DNA from 2 places in the Streptomyces sp. NRRL S-378 genome. Region 1 is predicted to be linked to the other one. Evidence: predicted binding sites of a transcription regulator. Region 1 holds the regulator's gene; the other holds the start of a gene.
The links. The regulator HspR, encoded in region 1, represses chaperone genes until heat shock. The targets are predictions, from matches to a motif close to TTGAGNNNNNNNNNCTCAA.

Region 1 (15,369 bases):
AAGACCGAGGTCGAGGCGGCCGTCGCCGAGCTGAAGGAGAAGCTCAAGGGCGAGGACACCGGCGAGATCCGCACCGCGACCGAGAAGCTCGCCGCGGTGAGCCAGAAGCTCGGCCAGGCGATCTACGCCGACGCACAGGCCGCCCAGGGCGCCGCCGGTGCCGCCGGTGACGCGGGCCAGGCCAAGGCCGACGACGACGTCGTCGACGCCGAGATCGTCGACGACGAGAAGCCGAAGGGTGGCGCTGCCTGATGTCGGAGGAGACCCCGGGCTTCGACGAGAAGCCCGAAGTCCCCGCCGACGCCGCTCAGGACGACGCCGAGCCGAAGGCCGCCGACTCCGCCGACACGGCGGAGGGTGCGGCCCCGGCCGGGGACAGCGCACAGGATGTGGCCCTGCTGGCGCAGCTGGACCAGGCCCGTACCGCACTCGGTGAGCGCACCGCGGACCTCCAGCGGCTCCAGGCGGAGTACCAGAACTACCGCCGCCGGGTGGAGCGGGACCGGATCACCGTCAAGGAGATCGCGGTCGCGTCCCTCCTGACGGAGCTCCTGCCGACGCTCGACGACATCGGCCGGGCGCGGGAGCACGGCGAGCTGGTCGGCGGCTTCAAGTCGGTGGCCGAGTCGCTGGAGACGGTCGCCGCCAAGATGGGCCTGCAGCAGTTCGGCAAGGAGGGCGAGCCCTTCGACCCGACGGTCCACGAGGCCCTGATGCACTCGTACGCGCCGGACGTCACCGAGACGACCTGCGTGGCGATCCTGCAGCCGGGGTACCGGATCGGCGAGCGTACGATCCGTCCCGCACGGGTCGCGGTGGCCGAGCCCCAGCCGGGCGCGGCCCCCAAGTCCGAGTCCGCGGAGGGCGACAAGCCGTCCGGCGAGGACGCGGATGCAGCCGACGAGGGCTGATGCAGGACACGTAGCGGCACGGGAGGAGGGACACCGGGGATGAGCACGAAGGACTTCGTGGAGAAGGACTACTACAAGGTCCTCGGTGTCCCGAAGGACGCCACCGAGGCCGAGATCAAGAAGGCGTACCGGAAGCTCGCGCGCGAGTTCCACCCGGACGCCAACAAGGGCGACGCCGCCGCCGAGGAGCGCTTCAAGGAGATCTCCGAGGCGAACGACATCCTCGGGGACGCCAAGAAGCGCAAGGAGTACGACGAGGCGCGCGCCCTGTTCGGCAACGGCGGCTTCCGCCCCGGGCCGGGCGGCGGCGGGTCGTTCAACTTCGACCTGGGCGACCTCTTCGGGGGCACCCAGCAGGGCGGTCAGGCCGGCGGCTTCGGCGGCGGCCTGGGCGACGTCTTCGGCGGCCTCTTCAACCGCGGCGCCGGCCCGGGTGCGGGCACCCGCACCCAGCCGCGCCGCGGCCAGGACATCGAGTCGGAGGTCACCCTCTCCTTCACGGAGGCGGTGGACGGGGCCACGGTCCCGCTCCGGATGTCCTCGCAGGCGCCGTGCAAGGCCTGTTCGGGCACCGGCGACAAGAACGGCACGCCCAGGGTGTGCCCGACCTGTGTCGGCACCGGCCAGGTCTCGCGCGGCAGCGGCGGCGGCTTCTCGCTGACCGACCCCTGCGCGGACTGCAAGGGCCGCGGCCTGATCGCGGAGACCCCCTGCGACGTCTGCAAGGGCAGCGGCCGGGCCCGCAGCTCCCGCACCATGCAGGTCAGGATCCCGGCGGGCGTCTCCGACGGCCAGCGGATCCGGCTGCGCGGCAAGGGCGCCCCGGGCGAGCGCGGCGGTCCCGCCGGTGACCTCTACGTGGTGGTGCACGTCGGGACGCACCCGGTGTTCGGCCGCAAGGACGACAACCTGACGGTGACCGTTCCGGTGACGTTCGCGGAGGCGGCACTGGGCGCCGACATCAAGGTCCCGACCTTGAACGGACCGTCCGTGACGCTGAAACTGCCCCCGGGCACCCCGAACGGGCGTACGATGCGGGCCCGCGGGAAGGGTGCGGTCCGCAAGGACGGCACCCGCGGGGACCTGCTGGTCACCGTGGAAGTGGCGGTTCCGACCGAGCTGTCCGACAAGGCCCGCGAGGCGCTGGAGATGTACCGCGAGGCGACGGAGTCGCAGGACCCGCGCTCCGCGCTGTTCGAGTCCGCGAAGGGAGCATGACATGGACGGCCGCCGACGACAGTCCCGTCTGGGAAATGGTGCCTACCAACTCACCGACGAGACCCCGGTCTACGTGATCTCGGTGGCCGCCCAGCTCTCGGGCCTGCATCCGCAGACCCTCCGCCAGTACGACCGTCTCGGCCTCGTCTCCCCGGACCGTACGGCCGGCCGCGGCCGGCGCTATTCGGCCCGGGACATCGAGCTGCTCCGCACGGTGCAGGCGCTGTCCCAGGACGAGGGCATCAACCTGGCGGGCATCAAGCGGATCATCGAACTGGAGAACCAGGTGGCCGCGCTCCAGCAGCGCGTCGCGGAGCTCTCGGCCGCGGTGGACGGCGCCGCCGCCACGCTGCGGGCCCGCGAGGCCCAGGTGCACGCCTCGTACCGGCGCGACCTGGTCCCGTACCAGCCGCCGCAGCCGGGCAGCGCCCTGGTGGTCTGGCGCCCCAGCCCCAAGCGCCCGCTGGACTGACCGGCAGGTCGCCCGGCCCCCCCGGAGCACACCCTCTGGCCCCGCCCCTCCCAGGGCGGGGCCAGAGGGCTTTCCAGAGGGCTTTCCCGAGGCCTTCTAGAGGCTTTCCGGGCCGTGCTCCGGGTCCCCGTCCGCGGCGGGGTCCTCGCACTCCTGCGGGGCGGAGGGGCGGCCCAGGATGCCGGACTGGGCGATGAGGTAGCCGAGCTGGGCCCGGCTGCCGCTGCCGAGGGTGGTGGCGAGCTTGGCGATGTGGGCGCGGCAGGTGCGCACGTTCATCCCCAGGCGCCGGGCGATGGCCTCGTCCACGTGCCCCTCGATGAGGAGCTGGGCGATGGTGCGCTGCACGCCGGTGACGCCGCCGGGGGTGCTGCGGTACGTCACCTCTTCCGTCAGGGGCACGGCGCGGTGCCACAGCTGCTCGAACACCTTGATGAGGTAGTCGACGAGGCCGGGGTGGCGCAGTTCCAGCGCCACCCGGCGGTCGTCGCTCACGGGGATGAAGGCGACCGTGCGGTCGAAGATGATGAGGCGCTCTATCAGCTCTTCGAGGGTGCGGATCTCGACCTTGCCGGTGGAGATGCGGTCCACGTAGGCGAGGGTGCCCTGGCTGTGCCGTGCGGTGTGCTGGTAGAGGGTCCGTATGCTGACCCCGCGGTCGATCAGCGGCTGGTCGCGCTCCAGGGCCTGTGTGAGGGCCTCGGAGGGCCGCGCTCCGCCCGGCTGGACCGTCAGCACCTCGGTGTGGCATTCGGCCGTCGCGAGGTTCAGCGCGGCGTTGATCCTTTCGAAACCCTCCAGCACCGTGATGGCATGGGTGTCGGCCGGACTCTGTGCGCTGATGGCCAGGAAAGGCTCGAAAGTGTCGGTGAGATCTACAGCGCTGCGTCGGCGGTCCTGGATCTCGCGTTCAATCGGATGGAGCCGTTGAGCCAAAGCCACGGACGGGGGAACCGGGCGGAGCTGGTTCGCGTCATCCGGATCGGGCTGTAGAAGGGCGAGTTCCAGCAGGCAGGGGGCGTTCTGGATCTCTCCCCGGGCTATCCGGCCGGTGCTCAGGGCAGCCGCGTAGAGCCGCGTCCCCTCGGCGCACATGGACGTGACGGGGTGGGGATGTGTCGCCATTGTCGGTTTTTGCGTCAAATCTCCACCCCCCAGGGTCCTGAACATGCAAGAACATGATGCATCGTCCCTGTGGCATTGACGTGCCTGAATGAGCCATCGTCTGACACGCGGGGGAGAGGATTCCATCAAGTGAGGACGAAGCCGACCATGTACAAGAGAATGCTTCGCTCGGTGCTTGCCATAGGTTTCTCCGCCGTTGCGGTTTTTGGGGCAGTCAGCGCCGTCGAAAGTGACGCGGGGAGCGCTAGGGACGGTCAGGGTACGAGCCTGACGAGCACGGAGTTCGACACCGGCTGGACCACGGCGCCCGTGGGCAAGTACGCGGACACCGGCTGGACCGCCGCAGAGCTGGGCGGCAAGGACGACACCGGCTGGACCGAGGCTCCTGCGACGGTGTCCGCATGACCCCCGACGACCGCGGCTTCCGCCGCGAGATGGCGTCCGCGTACCGCTCGGGCTGGCAGTTCATCGACCTCGCCACGGCCATCCCCCACCCCGGCGACTCGTTGATGGTCACCCTCTTCGGCCAACCGATCGTCATCGTGCGCGAGGAGGACGAGGACGTACGTGCCTACCGGTGCCTGCGCCGCCCGCGCGGCGCGCCGCAGCCCGTCCGCTGCGAGGTGCGCTACGGAATGGTCTTCGTCAATCTCGATCAGCGGGACCACCAGCTCTTCGAGCCCGACATCACCACCGCCACCCCCCGCAGTGCCTGAAGCGATTCCCCCGTCGTTGCAGATCGCTCAGGCGCTACCCCCACACAACGGCGCCATCGTGGACCTGACCACGATGGCGCCGTTGTGATGCCGCCGTCCAGTGCGTGATCCGGACAAGATGAAGGATCAAAGGCTCACGCGCGCCCCATCGCCCGGTCGAGGGTGATCTCCACGACCACACGGTCGGGATTGGGCGACGGCGTCCGCCCGTACCGCTCCGCGTAACGCGCCACCGCGTCGGCGACCGACGCCTCGTCCGTGCGGATCACCGCACGGCCCTCCAGCGTGGCCCAGCGTCGCCCCTCCATCTGGCAGACCGCCACCCGCGCCCCGCCGTCCTGCGCGGCCTGCGCGGCCTGCGCGGCCAGGACGTTGCGGACCTTCTTGCTGTGCTTGTTGCTGATCACCCGGGCCAGGCCGGCCTCCGGGTCGTACGTCACGCCCACCGGCACCACGTGCGGGGTCCCGTCGGGGCGCGGGGTGGTCAGCGTGCAGACGTGCCGCTCCCGCCAGAAGGCGAGGTACTCGGGCGTCGGGTTGAGTACGTCATGGGACATGGCCCGAAGGGTACGGGGAAGCCGTCCCCTCAACTGCCTTGAGTGGAATAGACTCAACTTTGCATACGCTGACTCTGTCAGACCCAGTTGGGGATCCCTCGGAGAGGAGAAGACGCAGTGGACGCCGAGCTGACCAACAAGAGCCGGGACGCGCTGAACGCGGCCACCAGCAGGGCCGTCAAGGAAGGCCATGCAGATCTGACCCCCGCGCACCTGCTGCTGGCCCTGCTCGCCGGCGAGGACAACGAGAACGTGACCGACCTGCTGATCGCGACGGAGGCCGACCAGGCCGCCGTGCGCAGCGGCGCGGAACGCCTCCTCGCCGCACTGCCCAGCGTCACCGGTTCCACGGTGGCGCCGCCGCAGCCCACCCGCGACCTGCTCGCCGTACTGGCCGAGGCCGACAGCGAGGCCGGCGAGCTCGGCGACGAGTACCTCTCCACCGAACACCTGCTCATCGCCATCGCCGCCAAGGGCGGCGCGGCCGGTGAGGTCCTTTCCACCCAGGGCGCGACGGCGAAGAAGCTGCTGGACGCCTTCCAGAACGCACGAGGAGCACGGCGGGTGACCACCCCCGACCCCGAGGGCCAGTACAAGGCCCTGGAGAAGTTCGGCACCGACTTCACGGCCGCCGCCCGCGATGGCAAGCTCGACCCGGTCATCGGCCGCGACCACGAGATCCGGCGCGTCGTCCAGGTGCTCTCGCGCCGCACCAAGAACAACCCGGTGCTCATCGGCGAGCCCGGCGTCGGCAAGACGGCCGTCGTCGAGGGCCTGGCCCAGCGCATCGTCAAGGGCGACGTGCCCGAGTCCCTGAAGAACAAGCGGCTCGTCTCCCTGGACCTCGGCGCCATGGTCGCCGGCGCCAAGTACCGCGGTGAGTTCGAGGAACGGCTCAAGACCGTCCTCGCGGAGATCAAGTCCAGCGAAGGCCAGATCATCACCTTCATCGACGAGCTGCACACGGTCGTCGGAGCGGGCGCCGGCGGCGACTCCGCCATGGACGCCGGCAACATGCTCAAGCCCATGCTGGCCCGCGGCGAGCTCCGCATGGTCGGTGCGACCACCCTCGACGAGTACCGCGAGCGCATCGAGAAGGACCCGGCGCTGGAGCGGCGCTTCCAGCAGGTGCTGGTCGCCGAGCCGTCCGTCGAGGACACCATTGCGATCCTGCGCGGGCTCAAGGGCCGCTACGAGGCGCACCACAAGGTGGTCATCAACGACAGCGCGCTCGTCGCCGCCGCGACCCTCTCCGACCGGTACATCACCTCCCGCTTCCTGCCCGACAAGGCCATCGACCTCGTCGACGAGGCCGCGTCCCGGTTGCGCATGGAGATCGACTCCTCGCCCGTCGAGATCGACGAGCTCCAGCGCTCGGTGGACCGCCTGCGGATGGAGGAGCTGGCGCTGAACAACGAGTCCGACCCGGCCTCGCGCGAGCGTCTCGACAAGATCCGCAAGGACCTCGCCGACCGGGAGGAGGAGCTGCGCGGCCTGACCGCCCGCTGGGAGAAGGAGAAGCAGTCCCTCAACCGGGTCGGTGAGCTCAAGGAGCGCCTGGACGACCTGCGCGGCCAGGCCGAGCGGGCCCAGCGCGACGGCGACTTCGACGCCGCCTCCAAGCTGCTCTACGGCGAGATCCCGGCCCTGGAGCGCGAGCTGGCCGAGGCCACCGAGGAGGAGGCCGAGGCCTCCAAGGCCGGCGCCTCGAAGAACACGATGGTCAAGGACGAGGTCGGCCCGGACGACATCGCCGACGTGGTGGGCGCCTGGACCGGCATCCCCGCGGGCCGCCTGCTGGAGGGCGAGACCCAGAAGCTGCTCCGCATGGAGGACGAGCTGGGCCGCCGCCTGATCGGCCAGACCGAGGCCGTGAGGGCCGTCTCCGACGCCGTGCGCCGCACCCGTGCCGGCATCGCCGACCCGGACCGGCCGACCGGCTCCTTCCTCTTCCTCGGGCCGACGGGCGTGGGCAAGACGGAGCTGGCCAAGGCGCTCGCCGACTTCCTCTTCGACGACGAGCGGGCCATGGTCCGCATCGACATGTCGGAGTACTCCGAGAAGCACAGCGTGGCCCGGCTCGTCGGCGCCCCGCCCGGATACGTCGGTTACGAGGAGGGCGGCCAGCTCACCGAGGCCGTCCGCCGCCGCCCGTACAGCGTGGTGCTCCTCGACGAGGTGGAGAAGGCCCACCCGGAGGTCTTCGACATCCTGCTCCAGGTCCTGGACGACGGCCGGCTCACGGACGGCCAGGGCCGCACCGTCGACTTCCGCAACACCATCCTGATCCTGACCTCGAACCTGGGCAGCCAGTTCCTGATGGACCCGGCCACCTCTGCCGAGCAGAAGCAGCAGCAGGTCCTGGACGTGGTCCGGGCGAGCTTCAAGCCGGAGTTCCTCAACCGCCTGGACGACCTGGTGGTCTTCTCCGCGCTGAGCCGGGACGAGCTGGCGCACATCGCCGAGCTCCAGATCCGCCGTCTCGCGAAGCGCCTGGCCGACCGGCGCCTCACCCTGGACGTCACCCCCGAGGCCCTGGCCTGGGTCGCGGACAAGGGCAACGACCCGGCGTACGGTGCCCGGCCCCTGCGCCGCCTGATCCAGACGGCAATCGGCGACCGCCTGGCGAAGGAGATCCTCTCCGGCGAGGTGCGCGACGGCGACACCGTACGGGTCGACGTGGCCGGCGAGGACCTGCTGGTGGGCAAGGCCCTCTGACCGGGCCCGCGACGGGCCTTCTCACCGGGCCTTCGGCCGGGCCCACGCCCGGGCACCCCGCGTACAGGAACGTGCGCGGGGTGCACTCCTGTCCGCCCGCAGCGGATCCGTGACCGTCGGGCTGGACATGGGGTGGGCGGGATGGGGGAGGATGCAAGTATCCGCACGAAGGGAAGTACACGGTGAGCATCGACCCGGCCTCGATTCCGAACTTCGGAGGGCAGCAGCCCGATCCGCAGGCCACAGGACCGGCGGGCCCCGTCGTCCCCGACCAGGATCTGGTCAAGCAGCTGCTGGAGCAGATGGAGCTCAAGTACGTCGTCGACGACGAGGGTGACCTCGCGGCGCCGTGGGAGGAGTTCCGTACGTACTTCATGTTCCGCGGCGAAGCGGAGCAGCAGGTCTTCTCGGTGCGGACCTTCTACGACCGTCCGCACAAGATCGACGAGAAGCCGCAGCTCCTCGAGTCGATCGACGACTGGAACCGTCGCACGCTGTGGCCGAAGGTCTACAGCCACACGCACGACGACGGCTCCGTCCGCCTGATCGGCGAGGCGCAGATGCTGATCGGCACCGGCGTCAACCTGGAGCACTTCGTGTCCTCCACGGTCAGCTGGGTCCGCGCGTCCATCGAGTTCGACAAGTGGCTCACGGAGCAGCTCGGACTGGAGAAGGACATCGACTCCGCCGACGGCGAGGACGAGGACGGCGGGGAGAACTGACCCCGCCGTCTCACAGGGGCATCTTGGCGAACACCAGGAGGTAGACCCCGTAGCCGTAACCGAGCCCGGCCAGCCCCGCGGTCACCACGACCGCGGAGCGCGGCCGGGCTCGCGCCATCACGGCGGCCAGCGGCAGCAGCAGCGGGAACGCCGGAAGCAGGAAGCGCGGCTTCGATTCGAAGTAGCCCGCCCCGCCCACGGCGATCACCAGCAGCACCGCGGTGTAGACGAGCAGCGGCAGCGGCGGCCGGTTGAACAGCAGCAGGACCGCGAGCAGCAGGGCGGTGCCCAGCAGCACCGCGGTGACGGCGGTGGCGAGCGCCACGGGCTCGCCGCTCAGCACCCGCCAGGTCATGGACAGCGCGTACCCGCCCCCGTCGAAGCGGGACCCCCACTGCCGCTGCACGGTGAAGTACCCCGCCGGGTCCCCCCTGCGCACCCCGACGGCCACCACGTACGCCAGCCAGCCCGCCGGCGCCAGCAGCCCGGCCACCCACACCTCGGGCGGGCGGGATCTTCGGACGAGCAGCGCGTGCAGGGCCGTGACGGACACGGCCGCCGCCACGGCGATCCCCGTGGGCCGGGTCAGCCCCGCGACCAGCGCCAGCGACCCGGCGAGCAGCCAGCGCTCGCGCAGCAGCGCGTACAGCGACCAGGCGGCGAGCGCGACCAGCAGCGGCTCGGTGTAGGCGAGGGTGAGCACCACCGCGTGCGGCACCGCCGCCCACAGCGCGACCAGCAGCAGTGCGACGCGCCGCCCGGCCACCAGCTCCCCGATCCGGTACACGCCGACCGCGGCCACCGCGGCCGCGGTCCAGGAGACCAGCAGCCCTCCCCACTCGCCGCCGCCGGCCAGGCGCACCAGCGCCGGGTAGAGCGGGAAGAAGGCGTAATCGCTCTGCACCAGCCCGGTGACGGGCCAGATCTGGGTGCGGCCGTAGCCGTGCCGGGCGATGGCGAGGTACCAGACGGAGTCCCAGGAGTGCCCCAGCACCCGTACGGGGCTGCGCCCTGCCCACCAGGCGGCGAGGGCCAGCACGGCGGCCCCGGCCACGCGGACGGCGGCGAAGACGCCGAGCGCGAGCGCGGCCGTGGGCACCCCGACGGCCCTGACGTCCCGCGGCCGCACGAAAACAGACGTACTGCCCGTCGCCGTCATCTACCCCGACTTCCTGCGCGCGTGCGTGAGGACGCCCATCCGGACCAGGAGGAGCCTCGGGCACCTTAAGCGTCCCCGCGTCCCTCCGTGGGTGAATGGCCCGGAAGCCCGGGTGACATCGGGCACGCCCGGGCCGCGGCCCGACGGCCGCGCCGCCGGCCGGCCGGCTCAGAGGCGCCGCAGCCGCTCCACGGCCTCTTCGAGGACCTCGGTCTTCTTGCAGAACGCCCAGCGGACCTGCGCGGCGCCGGCGGACTTGTCGTCGTAGAAGACGGAGTTGGGGATGGCGACGACCCCGCAGCGCTCCGGCAGGGCGCGGCAGAAGGCGAGGCCGTCCTTCTCGCCGAGGGGGGTGATGTCGGTGGTGATGAAGTACGTGCCCTGCGGGCGGAAGACCTGGAAGCCGGCCGACGCGAGGCCGTCGGCGAGGATGTCGCGCTTGGCGGCGAGGTCGGCGCGGAAGGCGTCGTAGTAGGCGTCCGGCAGCTGCAGGGCCTCCGCGACGGCGTACTGGAAGGGGCCCGAGGAGACGTAGGTGAGGAACTGCTTCGCCGCGCGGACTGCGGAGACGAGCGCCGGCGGGGCGGTGATCCAGCCGACCTTCCAGCCGGTGAACGAGAACGTCTTGCCCGCGCTGCCGATGGTGACCGTGCGCTCGCGCATGCCGGGGAAGCCCGCCAGGGGGAGGTGGGAGCCCTCGAAGACCAGGTGCTCGTACACCTCGTCCGTGACGACCAGCAGATCGCGCTCCACCGCCAGCGCGGCGATCGCCGTGAGCTCGTCCGCGGTCAGGACGGTGCCCGTCGGGTTGTGCGGGGTGTTCAGCAGGAGGAGCCGGGTGCGCGGGGTGACGGCGGCGCGCAGCTCGTCCAGGTCGAGGACGAAGCCGTCGTCGTGGGGGCGCAGGGTGACGGGGACGCGGGTGGCGCCGGCCATCGCGATGCAGGCCGCGTAGGAGTCGTAGTACGGCTCCAGGGCGATGACCTCGTCACCCGGCTCCAGGAGCGCGAGGAGGGAGGCGGCGATGGCCTCCGTGGCGCCCGCGGTGACGAGGACCTCGGTGTCGGGGTCGTGGCCGAGGCCGTAGAAGCGCTGCTGGTGCGCGGCGATCGCGGTGCGCAGCTCCGGGACGCCGGGGCCGGGCGGGTACTGGTTGCCGAGGCCCGTGAGGACCGCGCGGGAGGCCGCCTCGGCGATCTGCGCCGGGCCGTCGGTGTCGGGGAAGCCCTGGCCGAGGTTGATCGACCCGGTGCGTGCGGCCAGTGCCGACATCTCGGCGAAGATCGTGGTGCCGAAGGCCGCCAGCCGGCGGTTCAGGAAGGGGCGGTCGCTGCTCACGGGTGCGCTCATGGGCGCCATCCTGCGGGCAACCTCTGGACTTGCTCAAGTGTGCTTTGGGCCGTGCGGGCCGAGGGCATCCCCCCTGCACGCGGGACGCGGGGATCCCGCTCCCCGGGGGAACCGGGGCGTGAGAGAGGGGCGGACATGGAGTTCGTCTTGGTAGTGCTCGTGCTGTGTCTGGGGATCGTCTTCCTCTGGAGCCGGCTCGTCCGGTCCCGGTCCGTGCACGCTTCGCGTCCGCGCCGGCCGCGCCGCAGCGGGGGCGGCCGGCGCAGCTGGTGGGCCGGCGACGGCGGCTCGGCGGGCTGCGGGTCGTCGTCCTCGTGCGGTTCCTCGTCCTCCTGCGGGGGCGGGGGGTGCGGCGGCGGCAGCTGATACGGGGCGGCCGGCGCCGTCCTGACGTGGGCGTCCGACGGTCCGCTTCCCGTCGGGCGCCCCGCGCGTCGTCCATGCATCCCGACGCGCGGGACGCAACCTGTTGAACACGTGAACTGCCGAGCCCCCGGGGGGATGTAAACCCCTTCAACTTGGGTAAAAACGCTGTGAGTGCCGTGCCTTTCATGATTCCCTCGGTTGAGTAGACCAGTCCTCGGACCTCCCTGGACTTCCTGTGGACCCGTGCCGGTTTCCCCCCACCCGTGCTTGCTACCGCTGGCGGGCCCGGCCCATCTCCCTCGCGCGTTTGCGGAGCCGACTCATGCTCACGACCCTCCAGACCTCATACACCGACACGCGTGCCGCCGATCTCGCCTGGGCCCTGGGTCGGGACCGGCTGCCCGCCCTGGCCGTACTGAACCTCGAACTTTCGGGTGCGAAGGTCGAGTTGCGCCTGCTCGGGGCCTCCCATCAGGTTCTGCTGGAGGAGCGGGACGTGCTCTGTTCGGAGACGGTCGCCTGCATGCCCGGCAGCAGTACGCCGCTGCCGCTGGGCGTCGCGAAGCGGGTGGGCGACTGGGAGTACGAGTTCGCGGCGCGGGTCGAGACCCTGTCCCGGGGATCCTTCGCGGGGCGGGCGCAGGAGCTGCTCGCCCTGGTGGCGGATCACCCGAACGGACTGGCAGGGACGTTCCCGGGCAGCCCGCACGCCTTCACCGCCATGCTCGCCCAGCGGTACGAGGGTCAGGTGCGGTGGCGCACCTGGCACGCGTACCCGCAGGAAGGGCAGTTGGTGGCCACCCGGACGCGGGTCGCGCTCCGGATGGGCGCCGCGACCCCGCCCCTGGAATCGCCCGCCCTGCTGTAGGCCGTGCGGGGGACGGGCTGCCGGGCGGTGTGCGGCCGGTCGGCGCTGCGCGGTGCGGGGCGTGCGATGTGGTTACGCCAACTGGCCGAATCAATGCACCACTTGCACCCATGTGGGTGACCGGATGCGAGTGGGCGGTGACGTACGGTTCGCTTCATGATCGACCGTTCCGTCCCGCGCCGGGTCCTCCCGGCTCCGGAGCCGGGAGGCGCCGCGGCCGGTCCGGCCGCCCTGCCCGTACGGCCCCGGACCGGCCGACTCCTCGTCCTGGCCACCGTGTTCGTCTGCGCCGCCTGCGGGCTCGTGTACGAGCTGGAGCTCCTCGCCCTGGGCACCTACCTCATCGGCGACTCCGTCACCCAGGCGTCGGTCGTGCTGTCCGTCATGGTCTTCGCCATGGGCGTCGGCTCCCTGCTCGCCAAACGCCTGCGGCACCGGCCCGCCCTCGGCTTCGCCGTCATCGAGGCCGGGCTCGCCCTCCTCGGAGGCCTCTCCGCCATAGCGCTGTACGCGAGTTTCGCCTGGCTGGGCGAGTCCCGTCCCGCGCTCGTCGCGTTCTCCTTCGCCATCGGCATGCTCATCGGCGCGGAGATCCCGCTGCTGATGGTCCTCATCCAGCGCATCCGCAGACAGGACGCCGGCGGCGCGGTCGCCGACCTGTTCGCCGCCGACTACGTGGGCGCCCTCGTCGGCGGTCTCGCCTTCCCGTTCCTGCTGCTGCCGATGCTCGGCCAGCTCACCGGCGCCATGCTCACCGGCACCGTCAACGCCGTCGTCGGCGGCGGGCTGGTCCTGTGGCTCTTCCGCCACGACCTGAGCAGGCGCTGCCGCTGGCTGCTGATCGCTGTGAACCTCGCCGTCCTCGTCGTGCTGGCCTCCGCGACCGTCCTGGCCGACGACTTCGAGCGGGTCGCCCGGCGCGCCGTCTACGGCTCCGAGGTGCGCGTCGCCGTCCAGACCGGGGTGCAGGAGCTGGTGCTCACCGGCCCCGCGACCGGCTCCCCGCGCTCCCTCGACCTGTACCTCGACGGTCGGCTGCGGGTCAGCGGCTACGACGAGCACCGCTACCACGAGGCCCTGGTCCACCCCGCCATGACCGGCCCGCACGCCCGGGTCCTGGTCCTCGGCGGCGGCGACGGGCTCGCCGCCCGCGAGGTGCTCCGCTACCGGGACGTCGCCTCCGTCACCGTCGTCGAGGTCGACCCCGGCGTGGTCCGCCTCGCCCGCACCGATCCCATGCTCTCCGCGCTCAACGCCGGGGTGTACGCCGACCCGCGCCTGGCCGTCGTCAACCAGGACGCCTTCCGCTGGCTGCGCGGGCCCGCCGCGAACGACCGCTTCGACGTGATCGTCTCCGACCTCCCCGACCCCGGCATCACCCCCAGCACGAAGCTGTACTCACAGGAGTTCTACGGGCTGGCCGCGCGGGCCCTGGCCCCCGGCGGCCGGATGGCCGTGCACGCCGGGCCGCTGGCGACGCGCCCCCGTACGTACTGGACCGTCGACTCCACGTTGCGCGCGGCCGGGCTGCGCACCGCCCCCTACAGCGCGGGCGGCCGCCTCACGGGCTTCGCCGCCGGACCCGACCGGACCCCCCTCGGGGGGACCGGCGAGCCGCCCCGGGACTGGGGCTTCGTCCTGGCCGCCCGCGACCAGGAGCCCCGGCTGCGGGTGGACCGTGAGACGCCCGCGCTGCGCTCGCTGACGACCGGCTCCCTCCAGGACGCGGCGCGCGACGCCGAACGCTTCCGGATGAGCGGACTTCCGCCGTCGACGCTGCCGCACCCGCGGTATTCGTGACCCGGTGCGGTCCAGGCCGTAGGCTCGACCGCATGGAGCATCAGGTGTTCGTCCCGGTACCGGCAGACGACCTCCGCGCCGTGCTGCGCGACCCCGCACGGGTGGCCCGGTGCGTGCCGGGACTCCAGCAGGACGCCGACACGGGCGTCGGCCCGCTCTCCGGGCGGCTCAAGGTGCGGGCCGGCGGGAGCACCGTGACCTACCGGGGGTCCGCAGCCGTCATCGAACAGGACCCCGGCCACTTCACCATGGAGGGTGAGGGCACGGAGGTACGCGGCAGCGGCACCGTGAAGTTCTCGCTCGACCTGCGTCTGACCCCGGCCCCGGACGGGACCCGGCTGGACGTCACCGCCCGCGCCGCCGCCGACGGACGCGCCGCCGCCTTCGCCCCCGAGGCCGCGGCCACCGCCCTGCGCAGACTGCTCGACCGGGCCGCGGCCCAGCTGGCCGTCGGGTCCGCGATCGGCGACCCGGTCGCCGAGGCCGAGGACGCGGCGGAGCGCGAGGACGAGGCCGAGGACGCCGACGGTCCGGCGGGGCCGGACGACGACGTCACCGAGGTCAGTGCCACGCTCTTCGAGACCGAGGTGCCGCCCCCGTCCCTGGACCCCTCCCTGGACCCGTTCCTGGCCGGGGGTTTCGAGGACGACGCAGCCGGAGCCGCACGGCCGCCGGCCGAGGCCGCCCACGCCCGCCGCACCATGATCGGCCGTAGCGCCGAGGAGGTGGACCACGCGCCCCCGCGCGGCCGGTACGCCCCGGTCCCCGCGCCGGCCGCGACCGCCCCCGGTGACAGCATGCGCTGGATCGCCCCGGCCGCGGCGCTCGCGATCGCCTCGGCCGTCGTCATCGGCCGTGCCCTGCGCCGCCGCCGCTGACCTGCGCCCTCGGCCCCCTCGACGGCACGACACCTAACGGGCGGGACACCCCCTAGGGTCGACCGCATGAGTACGCAACTGAGCGCCGGCGGCACCGAGGTGACTGTCGACCAGGAGAACGGCTGCCGGATCGGCAGCCTGCGCATCGACGGGACCGAGCTGCTGCGCCAGGGGCCGCGGTACGGATCGTTCCCGATGGTGCCGTGGTGCGGCCGTATGAAGGACGGCCGCTTCCACAACGGTGCGACCGTCCACCAGATGCCCCTCGATCACCCGCCGCACGCCCTGCACGGCTTCGGCCGTGACGCGCGGTGGCGGCCCGCCGGAGCCACCCCCACCGAGGCCGCTTTCATCTACGACCTCGTCGACCCGTGGCCGGCCCCCGGCCGGGTCACCCAGGTCGTCACGCTCACCGAGGACTCGCTGACCCTCACCATGGGCGTGGAGACGTACGGGGACTCCTTCCCGGCCCAGGCCGGCTGGCACCCCTGGTTCCTGCGCAACCTCGG
Region 2 (15,369 bases), on a different contig from region 1:
GGCAGCATCGGCGGTCTCGGAGGTGATCCCATGTCATATCGGGGGCTTCGCGCTGCCTGCGTCGCCGTAGCGCTCCTCGTCGCCGGACCGGTCCAGGGCGCCGGCGCCGAGCCGGTTCTGCCCGAAGGGGAGAACGTGGGTGCGCTGCTCACCCGCCTGCAGGGCCTCTACCAGAAGGCCGAGGAGGCGTCCGAGGCGTACAAGTCCACGGAGGACGCCCTGGAGGCCAGCAGGCGGGAGGAGCGCTCGCGCGCCGCCGAGCTCGGCAGGGCGCGTACGGCCCTCGACTCCGAGCGGGCCCTCGCCGGGCGGCTCGCCCGCGAGCAGTACCAGGGCAGCCAGGGCCTGTCCTCCTACGCCCGGATGCTGCTGGCCGGGAGCCCGCAGGCGGCGCTGGAGCAGCGTCGGCTCGCCGCCCGCGAGGGCGCCCGCCGGGCCGCGGTGCTCAGCCGTCTCGCGCGGGGCGAGAAGGAGGCCGACGCACTGGCCGTACGGGCCCGCAAGGCCCTCGACACCCGGCAGACCCTGGCCGCGCAGCAGAAGGTCCACAAGGAGGAGGTCGCCTCGCAGCTCAAGCAGGTGGAGCGGCTGCTGTCCTCGCTGACTCCGGAGCAGCTCGCCCGGCTCGGGGCGCGCGAGGCCGAGAAGACCGCCGTGGCGCAGCGGGAGCTGGTGACCTCCGGTGCCCTCCCCACGCGCACGGGCACGCCCACGGCGGCCGGTGGCGCGGCCCTCCGGTACGCGGCGGCGCAGATCGGGAAGCCGTACGTCTGGGGTGCCGAGGGGCCCGGGTCCTTCGACTGCTCCGGTCTGACCTCGCAGGCCTGGGCGCACGCCGGCCGGAGCATTCCGCGGACCAGCCAGGAGCAGTGGGCCCGGCTGCCGCGGGTGCCGCTGGACCGGTTGCGGCCGGGGGACCTGGTGGTCTACTTCCCCAAGGCCACCCATGTGGGCCTGTACGTGGGCGACGGCAAGGTGATCCAGGCTCCGCGGCCCGGGTCCGTGGTGAAGGTCTCCCCGATTGCCGCGAATCCGCTGCTCGGGGCGGTGCGGCCGGACCCGGACGGGACCCCGTTGGCGGAGTTCACCCCGCCGCCGCTGCCCGAGTCCTCGGGCGCGGCGGCGGGGGACGACGCCGGTTACTCCGCGGAGGAGGCGCCCACGGACGAGGAGTCCGCGGCGGCGGTGACCTCGGCCAGGTAGTCCGCCGCGTCCTCGGGGTCGTAGAAGTAGGCGTCGAAGTCGGCCGGGTTGTCGAACCCGTTGGCGAATCGATTCGCCACCGGCTGGAGCTGCCCGGCCGCGCCGATCAGGTTGAGCACGTGCTCCGGCGGCACGCCCAGCATCGCGTTCGTCCACTGGGTCACGGGCTTGCCCGTGGTGAACCAGTACTTGTCGAAGGTGGCCTTCATCCACGCCTCGTCGAACGGGTTGTCCCCGTGCATGAGGATCGAGGAGAGGTACGAGGCGGCACACTTGGACGCGGAGTTCGAGCCCTGGCCGGTGATCGGGTCGTTGGCGACGACGACGTCGGCCACGCCGAGGACGAGCCCGCCGCCGGGGAGGCGTCCGACGGGGTTGCGCACGACCGGGGCGTACCGGCCGGCGAGCGTGGCGCCCGCGTCCGTCAGTTCCACCTTCGTCGCCCGGGCGTACTCCCACGGCGTGTACTTCTCCATCAGCCCCAGCGTCAGCGCCAGGTGCTCCGCCGGGTCCTTGACACCGCTGAAGACGTCCAGCGGACCGCCGGGGAGGCCCTCCCAGAAGAGGATGTCCGCCCGGCCCGAGGTCGTCAGGGTCGGCATCACGAACAGCTCACCGACGCCGGGCACCAGGTTGCAGCGGACCGCTTCCGTCTCCGGGTGCTCGGGGCGCGGACCGAGCCCGTGCACGTACGAGACGGCCAGCGCGCGCTGCGGGGTGTCGTACGGGGAACGCGCCGCGTCCCGTCCGAACATCGACACCAGCTCGCCCTTGCCGGCGGCGACCAGCACCAGGTCGTAGGTGCGGGAGAAGTAGTCGAGGTCGGCGACGGACGCGCCGTGGATGACGAGCTGGCCGCCGCGCTGCGCGAAGGTGTCCAGCCAGCCGGACATCTTCAGGCGCTGGTCCACGGACTGGGCGTAGCCCTTGAGCCGGCCGAGCCAGTCGATGGGGCGGCTGCCGTCGGGGGCGGCGACCGAGACGCCGAGGCCCTCGATCTTCGGGGCCTGCTGCTCCCAGAAGTTGATCTGCAGGTCGCGCTCGTGCTGGAGCGCGGTGTCGAACATGCACTGCGTGGACATGACCCGCCCGGTGCGTATCTCGTCCGCGGTCCGGTTGGACATGAGGGTGACCTCGTAGCCCTTGGACTGGAGTCCGAGGGCGAGCTGGAGACCGGACTGGCCGGCTCCGACGACAAGTATCCTGCGCATCTCTCAGTCCTCTATTCGGGAGTGCTGTCCAGGGCGTGGCCCACCAGCGCCAGCAGGGATTCGATCACCGTCCGGCGCACCCTCGCGTCCATGATCACCACGGGTACGTGCGGCGGGACGCTGAGCGCCTCGCGCACGTCCTCGGGCTCGTACGACTGCGAGCCCTCGAAGTGGTTGACGGCGACGGCGTACGGCAGCCCGGAGCTCTCGAAGTAGTCGAGGGCGGGGAAACAGTCGCGCAGGCGGCGGGTGTCGGCCATGACGAGCCCGCCGATGGCCCCGCGCACCAGGTCGTCCCACATGAACCAGAACCGTTCCTGGCCCGGGGTGCCGTACACGTAGAGGACGAGGTCGTCGTCGAGGGTGATGCGGCCGAAGTCCATGGCGACGGTGGTGGTGTGCTTGTCCGGGGTGCCGGACAGGTCGTCGGTGGGGACGCTGGCCTGGGTCATCACCGCCTCGGTGCGCAGCGGGGTGATCTCGGAGACGGAGGAGACGAAAGTGGTCTTGCCGACCCCGAAGCCACCCGCGACCAGCACCTTGACGGCGACGGGCGCGCGGGAGCGGTCGTACTGCCAGGGCTGGACGGGTTCGTCGTCCAGCTCCGGTCTGTCAGAGACGGCGAAGACCACCGAGCACCCTTTCCAGCAGCGCGCGTTCGGGCCGGCCGGCGCCGTGGCCCGTTCCGTAGACACGGATCCTGCCCTGGTCGGCGAGGTCGCTGACCAGGACGCGGACCACTCCGAGCGGCAGCTTCAGCAGCGCGGCGATCTCGGCGATCGTGCGCATGCGGCGGCAGACCTCGACGATGGCGGGCATCTCGGGCATGCGGTCGGGCTTCTGCGGCTCGGACGCCTTGGTGTCCAGGGCGGCGACGAAGGTCTCGACGTGCAGGACCTGGGTGAACCGTGTCCGGCCGCCCGTCAGGGAGTACGGGCGGACGCGGGCGGGACGGCGGTCGGCTCCGCGTATCGGGAGTCGGTCGGCGGCCGGTCTCCTCACGGGGTGTTCTCCATCGACTGGCGCAGCTCGCTGCGGACTTCGGGGGTCAGGACGTGGCCGGCGCGGCCGACGAAGAGGGCCATGTGGTAGGCGACGACGCTCATGTCGCAGTCGGGCGTGGCGTGCACGCCCAGGAGGGAGCCGTCGCTGATGGCCATGACGAAGACCGAGCCGTGCTCCATCGCCACCATGGTCTGCTTGACGGCGCCGAACTCCATGAGGGCGGCCGCCCCGGTGGTGAGGCTGCCGAGGCCGGAGACGATGGTGGCGAGGTCTGCGGACGCCCCCCGCGGTCCCTTCGGCCTCGGCGTCTTCTGTGGTTCGCCCGCGCCGCCCGCTCCTGGGTCGGAGGACAGGAGCAGCAGCCCGTCCGAGGAGACGACGGCGACGGAGTTGACGCCGGGCACCTCCTCGACCAGGTCGGTCAGCAGCCACTGCAGGTTGCGGGCCTGGGTGCTCAGTCCGTACGTACTGGGCGCGGTCATGTGCGTGCCTCCTGTGCGCTGTCCCCCTGGTCGGTCTTGCTCTGTTCCTGCCCCCGGTCCGGCTCCCGGTCCTGTGCGAGCTCGGCGGCGACGACGCGCCGGCCGTCCTGGGCTCCCTGGTAGAAGCCCCCGAGCCGGCGCCGCAGTTCTTCGGCGTCGACCCGGCGCGGCGGCTGGGGCGGTACGTCCTCCCTGCGCGGGGCGGCCACGGTGCGCGGGGTCCGCTTCGGCAGGCCCTTGTCGGTGACGGGGCCGCCACCGTCGGCGGGGTCGGAGGGGTGGCTGCCCTGGCGGGGGAGCCAGTCGGCCTCGGCGGGGGCGTGGGCGTGCGAGTCCCCTGCGGGGGGCTCGGCGGGGTCGGTCCCGGTGGAGTCGGTCCCGGTGGAGTCGGTCCCGGCGGGGTCGGTCCCGGCGGAGTCGGTCCCGGCGGGTCCGGTCCCGGTGGAGTCGGTCCCGGTGGAGTCGGTCCCAGTGGAGTCGGTCCCGGCGGGGTCCGTCGGCGTGGAGTCGACCGGGTCCGTGTCGTGGGTGATGCGGGCAGGCAGTGCGTCCCCTGCGGGGGGCTCGGCGGTGAACACCTGGTCGGCGGGCGGGACGTCGGCCGACGGGGCGGCCGTGAAGATCTGCTCCGCCGGAGGAACGTCCGCGGCCGGGGCCGCCGTGAACATCTGCTCCGCGTCGGGTACGTCGGCGGGCGGGGCGTCGGCCGCCGTGAAGACCTCGTCGGGCGACGAGAGGTCGGCGGTGGGCTCCTGGCCGGATTCGGCCGCGGCGGGGGCCGCCAGGGCCTCGGCCAGGGTGACCGGTGTGACCGGCTCCGCCGGGACGGCGGGCTCCGCGGTCGGGACCACCGCGTCGGCGGAGTCGGCCGCCGCGACCTCGGGCTCGGCCTCGGCCTCGGGTGCGGCGTGCGCACCGCGCGGGCGGGCGGGCAGGGTGTTCTCGTTCGCCTCCGCTATCACGCCCGGCAGGTGCAGCGAGGGCGCGCCCGGCGCGGCCAGCGTGTGGACCGGCGAGGCCGGCGGGGTGGCGGGCAGCAGCGCCGCAGGGACGACGACCAGGGCCTCGGTCCCGCCGTGCCGCGCTCCGCGCAGCTCCGCGGTGACCCCGTGCCGTGCCGCCAGCCGCCCGGCCACGTACAGGCCGAGGCCCAGGCCGTGCTCCTCCTCGGGCTCCTCGTCGTACGCCTCGGGCGTGGAAAGCCGGGCGTTCAGGGCCTCCAGACGGTCCTCGGTGACACCGATGCCCTGGTCGACCACGGACAGCACGACGTCGCCGGAGTCCAGGGTCCAGCCGGACACCTTCACCTTGACCTCGGGCGGGGAGAACGTCGTGGCGTTCTCCAGCAGTTCGGCCAGCACGTGCGAGATGTCGTCGGCGGCGTGCCCGGCGACCTGCGTGTACGAGGGCAGTGCGGTGAGGTCGACGCGCTCGTAGCGTTCGATCTCGCTGACGGCGGCCCGCATCACGTCGACCAGCGCCACCGGCAGCCCCTGCCCGTGGCCGTGCTCCTGCCCGGCGAGAACCAGCAGGTTCTCGTTGTGGCGGCGCATCACGGTCGCCAGGTGGTCCAGCTTGAAGAGGGTCGCGAGCCGGTCGGGGTCCTGTTCCTTGGACTCCAGCTCCTCGATGACGGCGAGCTGGCGTTCCACCAGGCCCAGCGTGCGCAGCGACAGCGAGACGGAGGTCGTCGACATGATGCGGCGGTGCTCCTCCAGCCCGGCGCGCAGCGTCGTCAGTTCCTCCTCCAGCGCCTCCCGGCCGGAGGCGAGCGCCTCGTTGCGGCCGATGATGCGGCGCCGGTCGGCGTCGAGCCCGGCGATCCGGGTGTGCAGGGAGACCGTCTGGTCGCGTACGGCGTTCAGGTGCCGGACGACCTCGGCGAACTCGTCGTTGCGGCCGGTGAACCGCACTGGTTCGACCGAGCCTTCGGGCGTCGCCAGCCGTTCCGCGCCGCGCCGCAGGACCGACAGCGGGCGGGTGAGCGAGCGGGCGACGGCCGTGGAGAAGCCGACGGCGACGAGGAACAGCACGCCCAGCAGGGCGACCATGATCTCCAGCCGGGTCACGTCGTCGTCGCGCAGGGAGGCGAGGGCGGAGGCCCGCTGGCCGGCGAGGGTGGCTTCGACGGTGCGCATCCGGTCGATGCGGGCTGTGAGCGCGGTGCCGACGGCGGCGCCGTCGGTCTTGCGGTCGGGGCCGGTCAGGGTGGGCCGGTCGGTGAGCCGCTTGAGGTAGTCGTCGGCCGCCTTGACCTCGGGGCCGGTGACGGTGGCGGTGAGGGTCTGGCGTACGTCGGGCCGGGCGACCCGCGTGAAGTCGTCGAGGGCGGCCTGCTCCCGTACGCGCGAGCGCTGGGCGGCGGCGGTGAGTTCGTCGACCGCGGCCGAGCCCGGGGGCTGTTCGCCGCGGGGGACGGCCAGTGCGGCGAGGAGCAGTCCGCGGGTGGCCGAGGCCTGTTCCACGGCCTGGCCGAGCGGGGCCAGGGGGCGGGTGGTGGTGAGGGCGGCCTCCGCGCGCGGCGGGGTGAGGTCGGCGAGCCGGCCGCCCGGGGCGAGGAGTTCCGTGATGACGCCCGTGTAGGCCTGGTGGGCGGCGAGGGCGGTGCCCTTGCCGTCGATGGCTTCGGTGCGGACGGACCCGACGCGGGCGAGGGCCAGGGCGAGGGGCTCGTCGACCTCGGCCGCGGCCTCGGCGATCTGGCGGTCGGTGCGCTGGGTGCGTTCCTGGAGGGCGCCCTTGGCGGCACCGGGGCGGCCCTTGGCGGCGTACTCGACCACGGCGTCGCGCTCGTCGGCGAGGACGTGCGTGAGGGTGAGGATCTGCCCGGTCTGCTCCGCGAGGGTGACCAGCCGCTGGGAGTCGTTCAGCTCCCTCGCGGCGGTGACGACGGCGGGCGTGCCGGCCGCGAGGACGGTGAGCCCTGCGACGGCGACGCCGACGACCAGCCGGCTGCGCACGCGGACGCGGCGTCCTGCGGGGGCCGGGCCTTCGGCGGCGGTGCCGTTCTTCCGAGACCGCTTCTTCTGCACCGGTGCTCGCAATCCTGTACGTGTGCTTTTGCTCGTCTACTCGTGTGGCCGAGGTAACGGCCGGTCAACAAGTAAACGCCCCCTGCCCCCTCGTACCGCCTCAGACCTTTGCAGCGTGTTGGGGAGAGAGCCGCACATCGCCCACCCGGCCACTCGAACGAGTGAACATCACGGATGAGTTGGCGAACAACTCGGGAACCCGGCCCCGGAGCGGCTCCGTGGACAGGCGGTTGAAAGATCGATGCGGCCTTTGGCAGTATGCCCGCCCACATCGGCCGTCCCGAGCCGGGGCCTTGCCGGTCCGGAGCGGGACGCTCCGGGTGCGCGGAGCCCCCACCTCTCCCCGGTTTGGTCCGTACCTGCCCCGGTTCCGCAGACCCCGCCGGGCAGAATGTCCGTATGCGCATCGACCTCGCGACAGCCCCCGGCAACCGGGAACGCCCCAATGAGGACTGGGTGTCGGCGTCGGCGCCCGCTTCGGGCGGCGGGGTGCTGGTGGTCCTGGACGGGGTCACCCCGCCGGCGGGCGAGGACGGATGCGTGCACGGAGTGCCGTGGTTCACGGCCCGGCTCGGCGGCCGATTGACCGAACTGTCCGGATCGCGACGGGACATGCCGCTGGACCGGATCCTGGCCGAGGCCGTCCGCACCACGGCCGAGGCCCATCGCGACACGTGTGACCTTTCTCACGTCAGGACCCCGCAGGCGACGGTCGTCGTGGTCCGCTGGGACGAGGCGTACGTGGAGCATCTGGTGCTCTCGGACTCGGTACTCCTCCTCCAGGCGCCCGGGGGCGACGTGACGGCGGTGCTCGACGACCGGCTGGACCGGGTGCCGCGGGAGGTGCTGCGGTCGGTGGCCGCGACGGACGCCCTGCGCAACGCCGAGGGCGGCTTCTTCACGGCGGCCGCGGACCCGGCGGTGGCGGCCCGGGCGGTCACGGGGCGCACCCCGCGCGGGCGGGTGCGGGCGGTGGCAGCGCTCACGGACGGGGCGAGCCGCTGGACGGACACGTTCGGGGAGGGCGACTGGGCCGCGTGCCTGGAGGTGCTGCGGAAAGAGGGCGCGAAGGGGCTGATCGCCCGGGTCCGCGCCGTCGAGTCCGGCCCGGCGCGCCCGTCGGCCCCCCGGTACAAGCGGCACGACGACGCCTCGGCGGTCTACGCGGAACTCTGAGGCCGCGTCCGGCGGAGTGCCGGGGCGCGCGGCCGGACCCGGCTGCGGCTGCTCGGTGCCGCGGTGAGCCGCCGCCGTCACTCGGTGCCGTCACTCGGTGCCGTCGCTCGGTGCCGTCGCTCGGTGCCGCTATTTGGTGCCGCTATTCGGTGCCGCTATTCGGTGCCGACGTTCAACTGGTGCAGCAGTCGGGCCAGTTCCGCCACCTCGCCGCGGTCCCATCCGGCGAGCTTGCGCATGTACTGCTCGCGCCGGGCGCCCCGTACTCGCAGGAAGCGCTCGCGGCCCTCCTCGGTGAGGCCGACGAGAAAGGCCCGCCCGTCGGCGGGGTCCGGCTCGCGGGCCACCAGGCCCAGGACCTCCAGGGCCCGCAGCTGCCGGCTCATGGTGGCCTTGCCGACGCCGAAGTAGGCGGCGAGGTCGGTGGCCCGCTGCCGACCCGCTGCCTCCAGGCGGACGAGGAGCCCGTACGCGGCCGGCTCCAGCTCGGGGTGGAGCTCGCGGGCCATCTCGCCGGAGGAGGCGCGGGCCCGCCGGAGGAAGACGGACAGCTCCCGCTCCAGGGCAAGGAACTCCTGGTCTTCACTCCCGTGCACGTCCCGCTCCTTCTTCGCTGTGTGGCACCCCGGTGGGTGGGGCCAGTATTTCGCAGGGGGTGCGCGGACGGCCCGGGGCCCCGCCGCAGCGGGGACGCGGGCCGTCGGGAAGCCGTCGGGCGAGGGTGGTCAGCCGTCAGGCGACGGCGGTGACCGGCACCTGCGCCCCGTCGAGGGCGAGCTCCAGCACCTGGCGGACGTCGGTCACCGGGTGCACCTCCAGCCCCTCCAGCACCTCCGCCGGGACGTCGTCGAGGTCGGCCTCGTTGCGCTTCGGAATGATCACGGTCGTCAGGCCCGCGCGGTGGGCGGCGAGCAGCTTCTGCTTGACCCCGCCGATCGGCAGGACCCGCCCGGTCAGCGAGACCTCGCCGGTCATGGCCACGTCCGTGCGCACCTGCCGTCCGGAGAGCAGCGAGGCGAGGGCCGTGGTCATGGTGATGCCCGCGCTCGGGCCGTCCTTGGGCACCGCGCCGGCCGGGAAGTGGATGTGCACGCCGCGGTCCTTGAGGTCGGCGACCGGGAGTTCCAGTTCGGCGCCGTGCGAGCGCAGGAAGCTCAGGGCGATCTGCGCCGACTCCTTCATCACGTCGCCGAGCTGGCCGGTGAGGGTCAGTCCGGCGGCGCCCGTCTCCGGGTCGGCCAGGGAGGCCTCCACGAAGAGCACGTCGCCTCCCGCGCCGGTCACCGCGAGACCGGTGGCCACGCCGGGGACCGCTGTGCGCCGCTCGGCCGGGTCCTGGGCGGACTCGGGCACGTGGTGCGGCCGTCCGATCAGGCCCCGTAGCTCGCCGGCCCCGATGCGGTAGGGGAGTTCGCGTTCGCCCAGTTCGTGCTGGGCGGCGACCTTGCGCAACAGCCGTGCGACGGCCCGCTCCAGGGTGCGGACGCCCGCCTCGCGGGTGTACTCGCCGGCCAGCTTGCGCAGGGCGTCCTCCTCCAGGACCACCTCGTCGGCGGCGAGCCCGGCGCGCTCCAGCTGGCGGGGCAGCAGGTGGTCGCGGGCGATGACGACCTTCTCGTCCTCCGTGTAGCCGTCGAGCCGGACGAGTTCCATGCGGTCGGCCAGTGCCTCCGGGATGGCTTCCAGGACGTTGGCGGTGGCCAGGAAGACGACGTCGCTCAGGTCCAGTTCGACCTCCAGGTAGTGGTCCCGGAAGGTGTGGTTCTGGGCCGGGTCGAGGACCTCCAGGAGGGCGGCCGCGGGATCGCCGCGGAAGTCGGAGCCGACCTTGTCGATCTCGTCGAGCAGCACGACCGGGTTCATCGACCCGGCCTCCTTGATGGCCCGGACGATGCGGCCCGGCAGGGCGCCGACGTAGGTCCTGCGGTGCCCGCGCACCTCGGCCTCGTCGCGTACGCCGCCGAGTGCGACGCGGACGAACTTGCGGCCCATGGCGTGGGCCACGCTCTCGCCCAGCGAGGTCTTTCCGACGCCGGGCGGGCCGACGAGCGCGAGCACGGCGCCCCCGCGCCGGCCCCCGACGACGCCCATGCCGCGCTCGCTGCGGCGCTTGCGCACGGCCAGGTATTCGGTGATGCGGTCCTTCACGTCGCTGAGGCCCGCGTGCTCGGCGTCGAGCACCGCCCGGGCGCCCTGGATGTCGTACTGGTCCTCGGTGCGCTCGTTCCACGGCAGTTCGAGAACGGTGTCCAGCCAGGTGCGGATCCAGGAGCCCTCGGGGCTCTGGTCGCTGGACCGCTCCAGCTTGTCGACCTCCTTGAGGGCGGCCTCGCGGACCTTCTCGGGGAGGTCCGCGGCCTCGACGCGGGCCCGGTAGTCGTCGGACTCCTCGCCCTCCTTCTCGCCGTTCAGCTCGCGCAGTTCCTTGCGCACGGCTTCCAGCTGGCGCCGGAGCAGGAACTCGCGCTGCTGCTTGTCGACGCCGTCCTGGACGTCCTTGGCGATGGACTCGGCCACGTCCTGTTCGGCGAGGTGGTCGCTGAGGGCCTTGACGGCGAGCTTGAGGCGGGCGACGGGGTCGGCCGTCTCCAGCAGTTCGACCTTCTGCTCGACCGTCAGGAACGGCGAGTACCCGGAGTTGTCCGCGAGGGCGGAGACCCCTTCGATCTGCTGGACCCGGTCCACGACCTGCCAGGCTCCGCGCTTCTTGAGCCAGCTGGTGGCGAGTGCCTTGTACTCCTTGACGAGCTCGGTGACGGCGCCCGGCAGCGGATCGGGGACGGACTCGTCCACGGTCTCGCCCTCGACCCAGAGCGCGGCTCCGGGCCCGGTGGTGCCGGCGCCGATGCGGATGCGCCCGAGGCCGCGGATGAGGGCGCCCGGGTCGCCGCCGGAGAGCCGGCCGACCTGCTCGACGGTTCCGAGCACACCGGTCGCGGCGTACTTGCCGTCGATCCGCGGCACGAGCAGTACCCGGGGCTTGCCGCTGCTGCCCGCCGCGGCCTGGGCCGCCTCGACGGCTCCCCGCACCTCGGCGTCGGACAGGTCCAGCGGAACCACCATTCCGGGCAGCACGACCTCGTCGTCGAGCGGCAGCACGGGCAGGGTGAGCGATACGGACGTCGAAGCCATGATCTTCCCTCCGGCAGTGAAGTTGAGCTATGCCGACTCAATGCATCTGCGCCCCCCGGTGTTCCCCAATCCCCGTTCGCCGGGGGCGAACAGCCCCGGCTCCTGCTCCACCGTCAGCCGTGGAAGGAGGTGATGCGGACGTCGCCGGAGGTGGTCCGGGCCGAGAGGTGGGACGGGGCCGAGGCGTCGTCGGGGAGGGTGACGTCGCGGGCGCCGGAGGTGGTGGAGACCGCGAGGCGGTAGGGGGCGGCGGGCACCCGCAGGGTGACGTCGCCGGAGGTGGTCTCGGCGAGCACCGAGGCGGGGGCCTTCGCGAAGTCCAGCCGGGCGTCGCCCGAGGCCGAGTGCACCGACGCGCTCGGCCCGGACAGCCCGGTGGCGGTGATCCCGCCCGAGCTGGTGCTGATCCTCAGCGCTCCGGCGATGCCCTCGGCCCGGACATCGCCGGAGTCGGCCTCGACCTCGGCGGCGGCCACGCCCGTCACGGTGATGTCGCCGCTGTCGCTCTCCAGCGTGACCTTCGCGGTGGCGGGGACCTCCAGGCGGTAATCGATGGAGCAGTTGCCGGAGCAGCCGTGGGTGAAGGTGAGGACGCCCCCGCTGACCTGCTGGCCGGGTGTGGGGGCGGTCCCGCCGCGGTAGTGGACGGTACGGCGGACCGTGACGCCGGGACCGGTCCCGGGGGTGACCTCGATCGACCCGGACCGGGTGCCGGTGACCTCGACGGCGGTGACCGCCTCGGCGACCGTGGTGTCGGCGCGGGCCGTCCTGCGCGGGCCGTCGCCGAAGGAGCATCCGGCCAGGACCAGGCCGGCCGCGAGGGTGACGGCCGTGGCGCGGGCGGCCCGGGCCGCCGTGGTGAGGGAAGTCATGCCCTGATCCTCCGGCGCCGGAGCCGCCCGGCCGATGGTGCCGGTACCCGGATCCGGGGTCGGGTTATCCCCCCCCCCCGCCCCGGCACGGCACGGGCCGAACCCGGAGCGGGGCCACCGCCGTTCGCCGTTCTGCATTCGGCCGTTCGGCCGTTCGGCCGTGCAGGGTCGTTACCTCCTCATCCGTACGCGTGACGCGCGGATGCGGGCCCTGCTCATGGGCAGAGGTGGCTGCGGCACACGTTCCCACCCGTAGAAAGACCAGCTGATGCGTCTCCGCTCCGCCCTCGCCGCCGCTCTCGGCGCCGCCCTGCTCCTCGTCGCCGTCCCGGCCTCCGTCTCCGCATCCGCCGCCGCGTCGGGGCGGTTCAGCTACGCGTACGTGACCGTCGAGGGCAACGAGGCCTCCGGCTTCCTCAACGACCCGGCGGACGGCCAGTGCTTCACCCTTCCGGGCGTCGGCCAGGAGAACCCCGAGCCCGGCCACTCGCCGAGGAACCGCACCGACGCCTGGGCGACCGTCTTCGGCGACACCGGCTGCGAGGGCCCCTCCTTCCGCCTGCGGCCCTACACCGGCGGGGCGTCAGAGCGGCTGAAGGTGCGGTCGGTCGTCTTCGGCTGATCCGGCGTCCGGGGCCGCGACCGGAACGGGGGCCGGGCCGGTGGCGACCGGGCGCAGCGGGGAGGGCAGGCCCCACTCGCTCCAGGAGCCGTCGTACACCGCCAGGTCGCGGTAGCCGGCGAGGTCGGCGCCGAGGGCCAGCACGCAGGCGGTCACCCCGGAGCCGCAGCTGAAGCGGAGGCGTTCGCGTCCGCCCGTGGCCGCTTCGATGGCCGCGCGGAGCTCTGCGGCGGGGCGCATCCGGCCGTCGGGGCGCTGGAGTTCACCGAACGGCAGGCTGGCGGCGCCCGGCATGTGGCCGCCGCGCAGGCCGGGACGGGGTTCGGGGGCGGTGCCCTCGAAGCGTTCGCGGGTACGGGCGTCGAGGACGGCCGCGGCCGGGTCGGCGAGGGCGGCGGCGACCTCCTCGGCGTCGATCAGCAGGCCCGGGCGGGGCCGGGCGGTGAAGGAGCCGCGCGCGCCCTCGTACTGCGGGCCGCCGTCCTCGACGGGCAGGCCGGCGGCCGTCCAGGCGGGGAGTCCGCCGTCGAGGACGGCGGCCCGGTCGAAGCCCATGGCGCGCAGCATCCACCAGGCGCGGGCACTGGAGTAGACGCCGGCGCCGTCGTAGACGACGACGGTGTCGGTGTCGTCGAGGCCGAGGGACCTCAGCGCCTCGGTGAACTCGGCCGCGCCGGGCATGGTGTGCGGGGCGGCGGCCGCGTGGTCGGAGAGGGCCCCGTCGAGGTCGAAGGGGCGGGCGCCCGGGATCCGCCGGCCGGCGGCGCGGTGGGCGCCGACGGAGGCGTCGAAGACGACCAGTCCGGGGCCTCCCAGCCGGGCGGCCAGCCAGTCGGCCCCGACCAGCGGTCCGGGATCGCGGCGGGACGCGGGGTGGTTGGGCGTGGGCATACGGCACCTCCTGGGTCGGCGGTCCGCGCACGGCCCGCCGGCTGCGCAACGCGGTCGCCCCATCCTCCGCCCCGCCCCCCACCCGCCCGGCGCCCGGGGCCCCGCCCGACGGACGGACGACCGCACCCCGAGGCCCCGGGGCCGGGGGCCTCCCGACGGGATCCGGACCATGCCGCGCGCCGCCGGTCCGGCCCGGCGCCGCATCGTCGGCGGCGGCCGACGCCAACGGCCAAGGCGCGGCACGGCCCTGATCCGCAGGGCACCGGGCTCGTCGGTGCGGCCGGATCAGGGAGCGGCGCCCGGCCCGCGGGGCGCTGGCCGAGCAGGTGCGGGCCTTGGTCCGCCGGGCTTCGCTACGGGGGCGGGCAGTGGCCCCGGGGGGTGTAGAGGGCGATGCGGGCGCCTCGGACTTCGGTGATCGAGCACAGGTCGAAGCGGCTCGCCAGTACCTCGCGCTTGGCCGCCTCGCGCGGGTAGGGGTCCAGCGGCTGGTCCGCCGGGTCCAGCAGGGCGATCACGCGGGGCGCCGCGAGCAGGGCCGCGCGGATCCGCTCCGGGGGCAGCTCGGTGCCCTGGAGACTGCGCGAGGCGGTCGGGCCGGCGGCGAGGGCGGGGTCGCGGAGGCCTTCGTAGACCTCCGGCGAGGACAGCAGCCACTCGCGCCGGCGGGACGGCATGAACACCACGGCGTCCCCCGGGCGGGCCCGCTCCCGTACCGCGGCGGCCACCGCGAGGACGTCGTCCTTGCGGCTCTCCGGGGTGCGCAGCCATGCCGACCAGACGCCGAACGGCACGAGGAGGGCGCCCGCCAGCACCCACGGCCACCATCCGCGGGCGGCGGCCAGCCGTGCGCCCGCCAGCAGGGCGGGCCCGGCGAGCGCGTAGAGCACGTACCGGTCCACGTACCAGGGGTTGAGCAGCGAGATCGCCATCAGCAGTCCGGGCGGCAGCAGGACGAGCGGGAGCGCGACCCGGACGAGGTCCTTCGGGGCGCCCCGCGCGAGCAGCAGGCAGGCGCCGCCCACCACGGCGTACGCGGCCCAGTCCTGCCAGCTCGGCCGGCCCAGCCAGCCGAGCTGCTGGTGCGCCTGGCGCACGCTCACCGCAGCGAGCGGCAGCAGCAGGGCGGCGGCGGTCGCGGCGCTCCACCGCCAGCCGCGCGCGTGCCGGGCGGTGAAGGCGTGGGCGAGCAGCGCCAGCGCGGCGAACTCGTGCAGCCAGCAGCCGGTCAGCAGCACGACGGTGTAGGCGACCCAGCGCTCGCGGAGCATCAGGTAGGTCGCCCACACCACGGCGGCCGCGACCAGCGCGTACGAGCGGCCTTCCTGGGCGTACATCTGGACGGGCGGGAGTACGGCGTACACGCAGCCGGCGAGGAGCGCGGCACGCTCGCCCACGAGCCGGTGCGCGACGGCCGCCACCCCGGCGGCGGCGAGGGCGGTGGCGGCGACGGAGGGCAGCCGCAGCGCCCACAGGCCGCCGTCCCAGGCCTGGAACACGCCGTGCATGAGTACGTAGTACAGGCCGTGCACGGCGTCGACCCGGCCGAGGAGGTCCAGGATCGCGCCGGGCGAGCGGTGCGCCACCTGCCAGGTGACGGACTCGTCGCGCCACATGCTGCCGCCCCGTTCCAGGCCGCAGAGTCCGAGGGCCGCGGCGAGCAGCGGCGGGAGCAGGCGCCATGGCGCGATGCGGCGGATGGCGGCCTCCTGGAGCTGTCGGAAAGCTGTCGGATCGGGAGTG

Region 2: the regulator HspR is predicted to act here: its motif matches at 11,264-11,282, upstream of lon (endopeptidase La).

What each region holds. Positions count from the first base shown of each region.
Region 1 is NZ_JOBX01000004.1:158,414-173,782, reverse strand. It holds partial or broken gene IH80_RS0104775 (Hsp70 family protein) at 1-252, shown strand, start outside; gene grpE (nucleotide exchange factor GrpE) at 252-911, shown strand; gene dnaJ (molecular chaperone DnaJ) at 951-2,129, shown strand; gene IH80_RS0104760 (heat shock protein transcriptional repressor HspR) at 2,131-2,601, shown strand; gene IH80_RS0104755 (hypothetical protein) at 2,698-3,771, opposite strand; gene IH80_RS0104745 (hypothetical protein) at 4,128-4,442, shown strand; gene IH80_RS44540 (pyridoxamine 5'-phosphate oxidase family protein) at 4,577-4,999, opposite strand; gene clpB (ATP-dependent chaperone ClpB) at 5,117-7,717, shown strand; gene IH80_RS0104730 (YbjN domain-containing protein) at 7,900-8,439, shown strand; gene IH80_RS0104725 (glycosyltransferase family 39 protein) at 8,450-9,568, opposite strand; gene IH80_RS0104720 (pyridoxal phosphate-dependent aminotransferase) at 9,767-10,957, opposite strand; gene IH80_RS0104715 (DUF2617 family protein) at 11,637-12,182, shown strand; gene IH80_RS0104710 (polyamine aminopropyltransferase) at 12,339-13,982, shown strand; gene IH80_RS0104705 (SRPBCC family protein) at 14,015-14,860, shown strand; gene IH80_RS0104700 (aldose epimerase) at 14,927-15,369, shown strand, end outside.
Region 2 is NZ_JOBX01000071.1:14,289-29,657, reverse strand. It holds gene IH80_RS0132915 (C40 family peptidase) at 31-1,203, shown strand; gene IH80_RS0132910 (styrene monooxygenase/indole monooxygenase family protein) at 1,140-2,414, opposite strand; gene IH80_RS0132905 (GTP-binding protein) at 2,426-3,046, opposite strand; gene IH80_RS0132900 (DUF742 domain-containing protein) at 3,027-3,416, opposite strand; gene IH80_RS0132895 (roadblock/LC7 domain-containing protein) at 3,413-3,901, opposite strand; gene IH80_RS0132890 (nitrate- and nitrite sensing domain-containing protein) at 3,898-6,933, opposite strand; gene IH80_RS0132885 (protein phosphatase 2C domain-containing protein) at 7,333-8,109, shown strand; gene IH80_RS0132880 (MarR family winged helix-turn-helix transcriptional regulator) at 8,265-8,705, opposite strand; gene lon (endopeptidase La) at 8,842-11,241, opposite strand; gene IH80_RS0132870 (DUF4097 family beta strand repeat-containing protein) at 11,355-12,113, opposite strand; gene IH80_RS0132865 (hypothetical protein) at 12,382-12,735, shown strand; gene IH80_RS0132860 (sulfurtransferase) at 12,697-13,626, opposite strand; gene IH80_RS0132855 (glycosyltransferase family 39 protein) at 13,980-15,242, opposite strand.